DNA from 3 places in the Rhizobium sp. 11_C7_N12_5 genome. Region 1 is predicted to be linked to each of the others. Evidence: riboswitches for the same ligand, from Rfam matches in the RefSeq annotation. Region 1 holds a riboswitch; each other region holds the start of a gene.
What was found. A riboswitch is a leader RNA that binds a small molecule or an ion and turns the genes downstream of it on or off. The one in region 1 is predicted to bind thiamine pyrophosphate.
Positions count from the first base shown of each region.

Region 2: another riboswitch for thiamine pyrophosphate. It lies ahead of thiM (hydroxyethylthiazole kinase); the one in region 1 lies ahead of thiC (phosphomethylpyrimidine synthase ThiC).
Region 3: another riboswitch for thiamine pyrophosphate. It lies ahead of thiB (thiamine ABC transporter substrate binding subunit); the one in region 1 lies ahead of thiC (phosphomethylpyrimidine synthase ThiC).

Region 1 is NZ_JBPWPY010000002.1:495,969-499,242, forward strand. It holds gene thiC (phosphomethylpyrimidine synthase ThiC) at 1-1,561, opposite strand, end outside; TPP riboswitch at 1,655-1,786, opposite strand; gene AB8B29_RS21445 (hypothetical protein) at 1,885-2,628, opposite strand; gene AB8B29_RS21450 (porin) at 3,228-3,274, shown strand, end outside.
Region 2 is NZ_JBPWPY010000002.1:854,805-858,078, forward strand. It holds gene thiD (bifunctional hydroxymethylpyrimidine kinase/phosphomethylpyrimidine kinase) at 1-19, opposite strand, end outside; gene thiE (thiamine phosphate synthase) at 16-651, opposite strand; gene thiM (hydroxyethylthiazole kinase) at 648-1,451, opposite strand; TPP riboswitch at 1,499-1,595, opposite strand; gene AB8B29_RS23010 (DUF1127 domain-containing protein) at 1,830-1,976, shown strand; gene yghU (glutathione-dependent disulfide-bond oxidoreductase) at 2,475-3,274, shown strand, end outside.
Region 3 is NZ_JBPWPY010000001.1:3,298,923-3,302,196, reverse strand. It holds gene thiP (thiamine/thiamine pyrophosphate ABC transporter permease ThiP) at 1-357, opposite strand, end outside; gene thiB (thiamine ABC transporter substrate binding subunit) at 368-1,396, opposite strand; TPP riboswitch at 1,447-1,563, opposite strand; gene AB8B29_RS16200 (MDR family MFS transporter) at 1,634-3,169, opposite strand.

The DNA of each region.
Region 1 (3,274 bases):
GCGCCCGCGACAGGGCATCGTCGCGCAGTTGCGCCGCTGGATGTCCCTTGGCGAGATCGGCGGCATGAGCGGCGATCTTGTAGGTGATGACGCCGGTCTTGACGTCGTTGCGATCCGGCAGGCCGAGATGCTCTTTCGGCGTGACGTAGCAGAGCATCGCCGTGCCGAACCAGCCGATCATGGCAGCGCCTATCCCAGAGGTGATGTGGTCGTAACCCGGCGCGATATCGGTCGTCAGCGGCCCGAGCGTGTAGAAGGGCGCCTCGCCGCAGACCGCGAGCTGCTTGTCCATGTTTTCCTTGATCTTGTGCATCGGCACATGGCCGGGCCCTTCGATCATCACCTGGCAATCCTTGGCCCAGGCGATCTTCGTCAGCTCACCGAGCGTCTCGAGCTCGGCAAATTGCGCCGCATCGTTGGCATCGGCGATCGAGCCGGGGCGAAGGCCGTCACCCAGCGAGAAGGAGACGTCATAGGCGCGGCAGATATCGCAGATCTCCTCGAAATGCTCGTAGAGGAAGCTCTCGCGGTGATGATGGAGACACCATTTGGCCATGATCGAGCCGCCGCGCGAGACGATGCCGGTGACGCGATTGACTGTCAGCGGGATGTAGTGAAGCCGCACGCCGGCATGGATGGTGAAATAGTCGACGCCCTGTTCGGCCTGTTCGATCAACGTGTCGCGATAGACCTCCCAGGTCAGGTTCTCGGCAACGCCTTCGACCTTCTCCAGCGCCTGATAGAGCGGCACGGTGCCGATCGGCAGCGGCGAATTGCGGATGATCCACTCGCGGATATTGTGGATGTTGCGGCCGGTGGAGAGATCCATGACGGTATCGGCACCCCAGCGGGCGGCCCAGACCATCTTCTCGACCTCTTCCGCCATCGAGGAGGTAACGGCGGAGTTGCCGATATTGGCATTGATCTTCACCAGGAAGTTCCGGCCGATGATCATCGGCTCTGCCTCCGGGTGATTGATGTTGGCGGGAATGATCGCCCGTCCGGCGGCGACTTCCTGCCGGACGAATTCCGGTGTTACATGATCGGGAATATGCGCGCCGAAGCTCTCGCCGTCGCGGACCAAGGCTTCGGCCTTTGCCTTGCGGCCGAGATTTTCGCGAATGGCGATGAATTCCATCTCCGGGGTGATGATGCCGGCCCGCGCATAGGCAAGCTGCGTGACAGCCTTGCCGTCCCTGGCGCGCAGCGGCTGGCGGCGCCCGGGAAATTCGGGGGTCAGCCGATCGGCACTGACGAAGCCGTTGTCCTCAGGGCGCACATGGCGGCCCTCATAGGCTTCGACATCGCCACGAGCGAGCACCCAGTCACGACGGAGCCCGGCAAGTCCCTGCTCGATGCGGATTTCGGCCCCCTCGACAGTATAGGGGCCGGAGGAATCGTAGACGACGACGGGCGGCTCGCCTGCCGTCGGATGAACGCTGATCTCGCGCATCGGCACGCGGATGTCGGAATGGATGTCTCCCGGAATGTAGATCTTCCGGGATGCCGGCAGCGGGCCGGTGGTGACGGTTGGGGTGAGGTTTTTTGCGGCAATGGTCATGGTTTGAGGCTCCAAGTTGCATTTGGAGACCCAGTCAATCAGCCGGAATGATGAAAAGACGCCGGCTGTGGATTCCACGCGTGAATCCGAAGCCTTCGAGCGCTTGCACCGTCCCTACGCCAGTATGAACTGGATCAGGTTCAACGGGTCACTGCGCCACAACAGGCAAAGCCGTATTGTCCAGCAGTATCTCAGCCCCTTGTCGGGACCCCCCTGGTGAATATCGGGAGGCTATGCTCTCCCCTCCGTCTCTGTCAACCCCGCAGCCAAGATCGCGGTCGCTGTCTGTGATCTTCCTCCGGCCGCTCCGGCATAGACCCGCCTTAGTAGCGGGGCGCCGTGTTGCCAACGAAGCGATGAGCGCCGGTATGGGTAAGCTTGCTGGCGGTATCGAGCCAGATCTTGCCGCCAAGCGCCCGCCAGCGATGGCAGAAGGCGAAATCCTCGCTCAAATAAATGCCCGTCCCTTCCTCGATCATGCATTCGAAGAGAGCGTATTGAGTCGCAGGCGAACGTTTGGTGCCGGGATAGGCATGGATGGCGCTGTAGCGCAGATCGGGATAGGCTGCGGTCATCGTCTTGATGACTTCACGTTTGATGAGCAGCATGCCGGTGCCCGCATAGATAGCACTGACAAAATCACCATCGCGTTCGCTGCTCTGGCCGACCAGCGGCGTGCCGACATAATGCAGAGCTGCGGCATTGAGTGACTCGCCGGTGCGCGTGGTTGCGCGCGCCGCACTATCCCAGTCGTAATCCTTGATGGGGTACATGGCCGCGACGACATCCTTGTCCGCATTCAGCAGCCGCATTACCTGCTCGGGCTCGAAACTGATGTCCGCGTCGATGAACAGCATATGCGTCGCCGCCGTGTCGTTCAGGAAGGAGGATACCAGCGTGTTGCGGCTGCGGGTGATCAGCGCATCATTGCCGAGGAGTGCAAGCGTCAATTGTATGCCGGCCTGCGCGCCGACCTGCATCAGGGAAAAGATGGATTGCATATAATCCTTGGCAACAAGTCCGCCGAAACAGGGTGTCGCTATGAAGATCAGCCGATTCTCGGTCATTCGCTGTTGGGCCCTTTCCGGTAGCGCGCGAGTCGCAAGAATCTAGGGAGATTCAACATTTCTGTGTGTACCGAATTATTGAATTTTGTTTCTGGAGAGTTTCCGAACGTTGTTGACGGAAGCCGGGATGATTGCCGGGGGCGTGCGAAAATGGCGGGTTAGGTCGCGGGGCTTCCGGATTGGCCACCGATGTCGATGCCGCGCTCGGCCGTGGGCACTTCCGCCGGCCCCAAAAACGCGCCTTTCCGCCATCAATGAATGGGTCCACGCCTGTCCCGCTGCCCGCAGTTGCATTTAAGCAACAGATGCCAAGACTAACGTTACGGTCGGTTTCACATAATTGACAAACATACTGTCCGTTTGTAAATCGGATGCAGGACATAAGCTGTCTTACGGTCGAGTATTCGGCCGGATCGGTAGGGGCATTTCATGACCGTTGCCGCGAGATCAATTATGGAGGTGAGAGGGGACTCAAGCCAACATCAGGTGCGTATTTGCCGGGCTACTTGGTCGCGTTTAGACCGACCGGCTTTCGAGGTGATATTCCAGCTCTGCACTCGCGGAAAACTAGAAATGCATATTACAACCAGGAGTTTAATATGAACCTGAAAAGTCTTCTTCTCGGCTCGGCTGCTGCGCTGGCGGC
Region 2 (3,274 bases), 360 kb from region 1:
AGAGGACGTTGCGGATCATCTGCGCGCCTCCTTGACGGCTTCGGCGATAAGGGCCGTGGCGGCTATGGGATCGGCCTTCCCGCAGATTGCCGAGACGACGGCCAGTCCGTCCGCTCCGGCCGACAGGACATCGGCTGTGTGTTCGGCCTTGAGACCGCCGATGGCGACGACAGGAACCGGGCAGAGCCTGATGATGCGGGCAAGGCCGTCAAAGCCGATCGGCTGCTTGTGGTCGGGCTTGGTCGGCGTGGCAAAGACGGGGCCGACGCCAACATAGTCGACGATCTCGGCATCGACGGCCGAGGCCAGAGCTTCCGTCTCCACCGAGAGACCGAGGATCATCTCCGGCCCAATCATACGGCGGGCGGTGTCGGCATCCAGATCTTCCTGCCCGATATGCAGGCCATCGGCGCCGATGGCGATGGCGGCCTCGACATCGTCGTTGACGATGAGGCGGGCCTTGCTTCCGGCCAGCGCCCGCTTGAGGGCAAGGCCGGTATCGATCATGGCTGCGGTTGAAGCATGCTTGTCACGCAGTTGCACGATGGTCGCACCGCCGGCGACCGCCGCACGGGCTGTCTCGACCATGCCGAAATCCGCACAGAGTATCGGATCGAGAACGAGATAAAGCGAAAGGTCGAAGTTTTTCATGCGAGCATGATCCTCGCTTTGGCGGTGAGCGCTTCCGCATCGAGGGCGGCCAGCGCGTCGAGGAAGCGCCAGGAAAAGGAGCCAGGCCCATCGGCGACGGTTCCCGCCTGTTCCCCGGCAACGGCAAAAACGGCAAGGGCCGCCGCCGTCGCATCGAAGGGATTATCGGGCGCAGTCGCCACAAAGGCCCCGACCAGGCAGGTCAACGAGCAGCCGAGGGCCGTGACCTGCGGCATCAGCGGCGATCCGCCTTCTATGCGTCGCGCCTTGTGGCCATCTGTCACGAAATCGGTGACACCGGTCACGGCAACCACGCATCCATGCCGTTCGGCGAGTTGCCTGGCCGATTGCTCGGCCAACTCGACGGGATCGCGGCTATCGACGCCCTGGCCGCGACTGACGCCTCCGGCGAGCGCGATGATCTCGGACGCGTTGCCGCGAATGACCGTCGGCTGCAGGTCCAGCAATTGCGCGACTGCCCTGCGCCGGAATGCGGTCGCATAGTGAGCGACCGGATCGAGCACCCAGGGCCTGCCGGCCTGTCTTGCCGATTGTGCGGCCGACAGCATGCCGACAAGCCATTCGGCCGACAGCGTGCCGATATTGATCGTCAGCGCGGCGGAGATGGCGGCGAACTCGGCCGCTTCTTCCTCGGCATGGACCATGGCCGGCGATGCGCCGGCGGCAAGCATCACGTTGGCGGCGATGTTCATCGCCACGAAATTGGTGATGCACTGCACCAGCGGCGGATTCGCTCGCATGGCGCCGAACAGAGTGCCGGCAGTGGTTTGGTCTTGCATATCGCCCCTTTCGGGCGGGCGAGACGCGAGGGGCGGCATAGGATGTTGCAGAACCCCGAGCGACTCCCTCCGCCAGCATGATCTGGTTCAGGTTCAAAGGGTGCTTCTCAGCCTGCCGGATAGCAGACGCCCCTGTCTCTCAATGCCGTTGTTTTCGCAGACAAAGGCTGCCCTGTCATCAATAAATCGCAAAGACATTGGGGGCCGTGCCGGAACAGCCTTGCGGGTTCTGCATCAACCCATGCACTTCATGCATGGGTGCAGTGAAGCCTTGGCGCTGCAAAAGGCGAGGGGCTTCCACTATATGTTTCTCATCGAAGCGAATGGAGCGCCAAGGACGGCAGCTCAGCTTCGAATGCCCGAGGAAAGGGGATCATCATGAACGTAGCACGCTCTTTCAACAACTGGCGCAAGTACCGTCAGACGGTCGCCGAATTGGGCCGCATGTCCACGCGCGAACTGCATGACCTGGGTATCGATCGCGGCGAAATCCGCAATGTTGCCCGTGCAGCCATCGCGGGCTAACGGCTCGAAACGCTGATCTGCAATCTGCATGTTGCCAGCGCCTGCTTCCTCCCGAGCAGGCGCTTTTGTTTTGTCCGCATGACGGCTGTCACTGTTTTGTATGCCGAAATGTTATGCGGTCGAGCTTTCCGCTTTTCGCATAGCGCATAACTGCCTTGCAAATAAATGCCTATGAAGTGAGCAAAAGCCAGGTATTATGATTTTCATCGAAGCGATGCACCTCCTCCCGCATCCCTTCGCTTTGCAGGCGCCCTACTCCTCCTCCCAAGGTCGTCTGCGCGAACAGCGCCACTACTCCTCCCGTGCGCTGTTCATTTATTGTCGAAAGCCTGCCGCACCTCCTCCCGCGGCAGGCTTTTTTCGTTTTATCCAGGGCCATCCAAAAAGCAGCTCGTGCTCCTCTCGTAAAAATGAACAGCCGCTACTATGTGCGACAGAAGTAGCGCGCTACATCGATGACCACGCTCAATTCGATTCACTGAAAACGAGAGGATGCCCATGACCGGTTCTGCCGAATACACGCCGCCGAAAGTCTGGACCTGGAACAAGGCGAATGGCGGCCAGTTCGCCAATATCAACCGTCCGATCGCGGGGCCGACCCACGAAAAGGAATTGCCGGTGGGTCGTCATCCCCTCCAGCTTTATTCGCTCGGAACGCCGAATGGCGTGAAGGTCACCATCATGCTCGAAGAGCTGCTGGCGCTTGGTCATAGCGGCGCTGAATATGATGCCTGGCTGATCAAGATCGGCGAGGGCGACCAGTTCGGCAGCGGTTTCGTGGAGGTCAATCCCAATTCGAAGATCCCCGCCTTGCTCGACCGCAGTGGCCCCAAGCCGATCCGCGTCTTCGAATCGGCGTCGATCCTGACCTATCTCGCCGAAAAGTTCGGCGCCTTCCTGCCGACCGAACAGCCGGCTCGAGCCGAATGTTTCTCCTGGCTGTTTTGGCAGATGGGCAGCGCGCCCTATCTCGGCGGCGGTTTCGGCCATTTCTACGCCTATGCTCCGACGAAGATCGAATATGCGATCGATCGTTTCGCCATGGAAGTGAAGCGCGAACTCGATGTGCTCGACCGTCGTCTGGCCGAAAGCGAATATATTGCCGGCAGCGAATACACGATCGCGGATATGGCAATCTGGCCATGGTATGGCGGCCTGGCCAAGGGCTGGCAGTACGGAGCAGCCGAATTCCTGCAGGTGCAGGATTACAAGAACGTCCAGCGTTGGGCGGAGCAGATATTCGCACGACCGACCGTCAAGCGCGGACGCATGGTCAACCGCATGTCCGGCGATCCTTC
Region 3 (3,274 bases), on a different contig from region 1:
CAATCCCTGGCGCCCCCAGATGCCGAGCAGACCGAGCGCACCGATCAGGACAGGCAGGCCCATGGGCACGGCCATCAGGCGGATCAGCCACAGCCGGCCGGGAAAGCGCGGCTGGCGCGCCAGGGCGCGGGCGACGGGGATGGCAAGCACGATGGAGAGCAGCGCCGACAGGGTCGCCTGCAGCAGGGTGAACCGCAGCACGCGCAGCAGATAGGGATCTGCGAGCGTGGAGTCGCCGCCGGATTCGATGCCGGCGGCAAGCAGGACGACGACGGCGATCCCGACGAAAAGCGCGATGCCGGCGAGGCTGAGCGCCCCGCCGGAAATGGCGCGTCTTCTTTCGAGTGCCGTCAGCATGGTCGCGATGTCAGTTGCCGCTGGTGGCGGCAAGCCATTCGTCGATCCAGGCCTTGCGGTTCTTCTCGACGACTTCAGGACTCATGAGGAAGGTCTTCGTCGGCACTACGAGCTTGCTGAAGGCGTCCGGCAGCGGCGTCGATGTGGCGGAGGCCGGCATCATCCAGTTGCTGGTGGGGATGATGTCCTGGAAGGCCGGCGACACCATGAATTTCAGGAAATCGCGGGCAAGGTCCTTATTCGAAGACGATTTGACGAGGCCGGCGACCTCGATCTGGATGTAATGTCCTTCGGAGAAGGCAGCCGCCTGATAGCGGTCGGTCTTTTCCTCGATCATGTGATAGGCCGGCGACGTGGTGTAGGAGAGCACCATCGGCGCTTCGCCCTTGGTGAAGAGATCATAGGCCTCCGACCAGCCGGGCGTCACCGTCAGGATGCGGCCCTTGAGCTTGGTCCAGGCATCGGCTGATTTGTCGCCGTAGATCGACTTGACCCAGAGCAGGAGGCCGAGGCCCGGTGTCGAGGTGCGCGGATCCTCGATGACGATCTTCTGCTGGGGATCGCCCTCGACGAGATCCTTCATGCTCTTCGGCGGGTTCTTGACCGTCTGCGTGTCATAGATGACGGCGAAATGGCCGTAGTCATAGGGCACGAAGACATCATCCTTGAAATCGCCGGGAACCTTGAGCGCCGATGTGTCGACGCCGCTCGCATCGAACAAGCCGGTATCCTTGGCTTCATTGACTAGATTGGTGTCGAGGCCGAGAACGATATCGGCCTTGGTGCCGGCGCCCTCGAGCTTGAGGCGGGACAGAAGCGCCACGCCGTCGGTGACGCTGACGTAGTTGACCGTGCAGCCGCATGTCTTTTCAAAGGCGGCCTTGACCTTGGGGCCGGGACCCCAATCGGCGGTAAAGCTCTCATAGGTGTAGATGGTCAGCGTCTTGTCGGCAGCCTGGGCGGCCTGGGCAGTAAAAAACGTCGTGCCGGCGGCGAGAGCCAGGCCGGCGAAGAATGACAATAGCGATCGGTCGTGCATGACAGCGCCTCCTCTTTGGTTTCGTCTTGAAGGGGAAAAGGGCGCCATGATTTCGTCACGCGTCTAATCCCTCCGCCGGTGTTAGCCGGATCAGGTTCCGCGGGTTGGCCTGTCAAAGCCTCTCAGCCAAATATCCCAAAGGACATAAGGCACCCCGTTAGAGCATCGGCAGATTTAGCCTTGTGACGAAGGGATGACAAGGGGAATGATTCCCCCGTCGATTGCAGGCCGCACGATCTATTCGGCGGCTTCGGCGGCAACCGTGTTTTCGAATTTCTTGGTGGCGCCGGGCAGCTGCACGTTCTTCAGCGTGAGCGCTGTCAGAAGGCCGAGCAGGCAGATGCCGGCTGCCGTCATGAACAGGGGACTGAAGGCACTTGCATAGGCATTGGCGACGGCTTCGCGGGTGGCTTCCGGCAGGGCCGCCATCATCTTCGGCGTCAGTTCCTTGATGTCGGAAACGCCTGAAATCGAGACACCGACATTGCCGAGCTTGGCGGCGATGATGGCGCCATAGATGGAGATGGCGATCGAGGCACCGCCCATCCGCGACAGCGTCACCGCGCCGGTAGCAGCACCGACGTCGCGGCTATTGGCGGCGTTCTGCACGCCGATGACAGGCACCTGCTGCGCAAGGCCGATACCGATGCCGTGCAGCAGCATCAGGCCGCCGATGACGGCGATGGGCGTGCCGGCATGGACGAAGGCGAGCGAGCCGAAAGCAATGGTGCTGCAGGCGGCGCTGGCGACGGCAAAGGGTTTGTAGCGGCCTCTTGCCGCGATCAACCTGCCGGCGGAAAGCGAGCCGCAGACGATGCCGCCGGTCAAAAGGATGAACAGCAGGCCGGCCAGCGAGGGCGAAAGGCCCGTCGTCGTCTGCAGGAAGAGAGCGAAGTAGTTGACCATGCCGATGGCGACCGCACCGCTGGTGATCGAGATGATCAGGAGCAGGCCGAATGTCGGATTGCGGAACAGTGTCATCGGCACGATTGGCTCGGGCGCACGCCGCTCGATGAAGACCCAGGCGATAGCGCAGATGACACCGAAGGCGATGATGCCGAGGCATTGCGGCGACAGCAGCGATCCGAAGAGTTCGGTGCCGTCTGCGGCGAGCACGATGCTTGTCGTCGTCAGTGCAAGAACAAGCGCGCCGGCATAGTCGATCTTCGGCCGGCGGGCCGGCTTGCGGTAGGGCAGCATGGTGGCGAGGCCGGCGAGCACGATGAAGCCGATCGGCACATTGACGAGGAAAATCGAGCGCCAGCCGAACAGATCGCTCATCGTGCCGCCGAGGACGGGGCCGATGGCGCCGGACGCCATCAGCACGAGGCTCGAATAGCTCTGGTAGCGGGCGCGTTCGCGCGGCTCGAAGAGATCGGCGTTGACGGCGAAGATCGACACCATGATGCCGCCGCCGCCGAAGCCCTGCAGCACGCGGGCGGCGATCAGCGTGTCCATCGACACCGCAAGGCCGCAGACGGCGGAGCCGACAGTGAAGATCGCGATCGCCGTCATCATCACATATTTGCGGCCGAAGAGGTCGCCGAGCTTGCCATAAACAGGCATCACGGCGGAAAGGGAGAGAAGATAGGCCGATCCAATCCAGCCGAAGCGTTCCAGATGCCCGAACTCGCCGACGATGGTAGGGAGTGCCGTCGATACGATCTGATTGTCGAGCGTTGCCATGAACATGGCGGTCATCAGAAACAGGAAGAGAATAAGCCGCCGCCTGGGATCCGTCACGAGCGGCGCGAACGTTGTCTGCATGTCCATGGAGCAAGATATCCCAGCTTGTCCGAAACGCTGCGCAGTCGAGCGAATGCGCGGGGCGCCCCGCCTTCATATAGGAAACATATGTGCTGTTAGCATATAATTGTC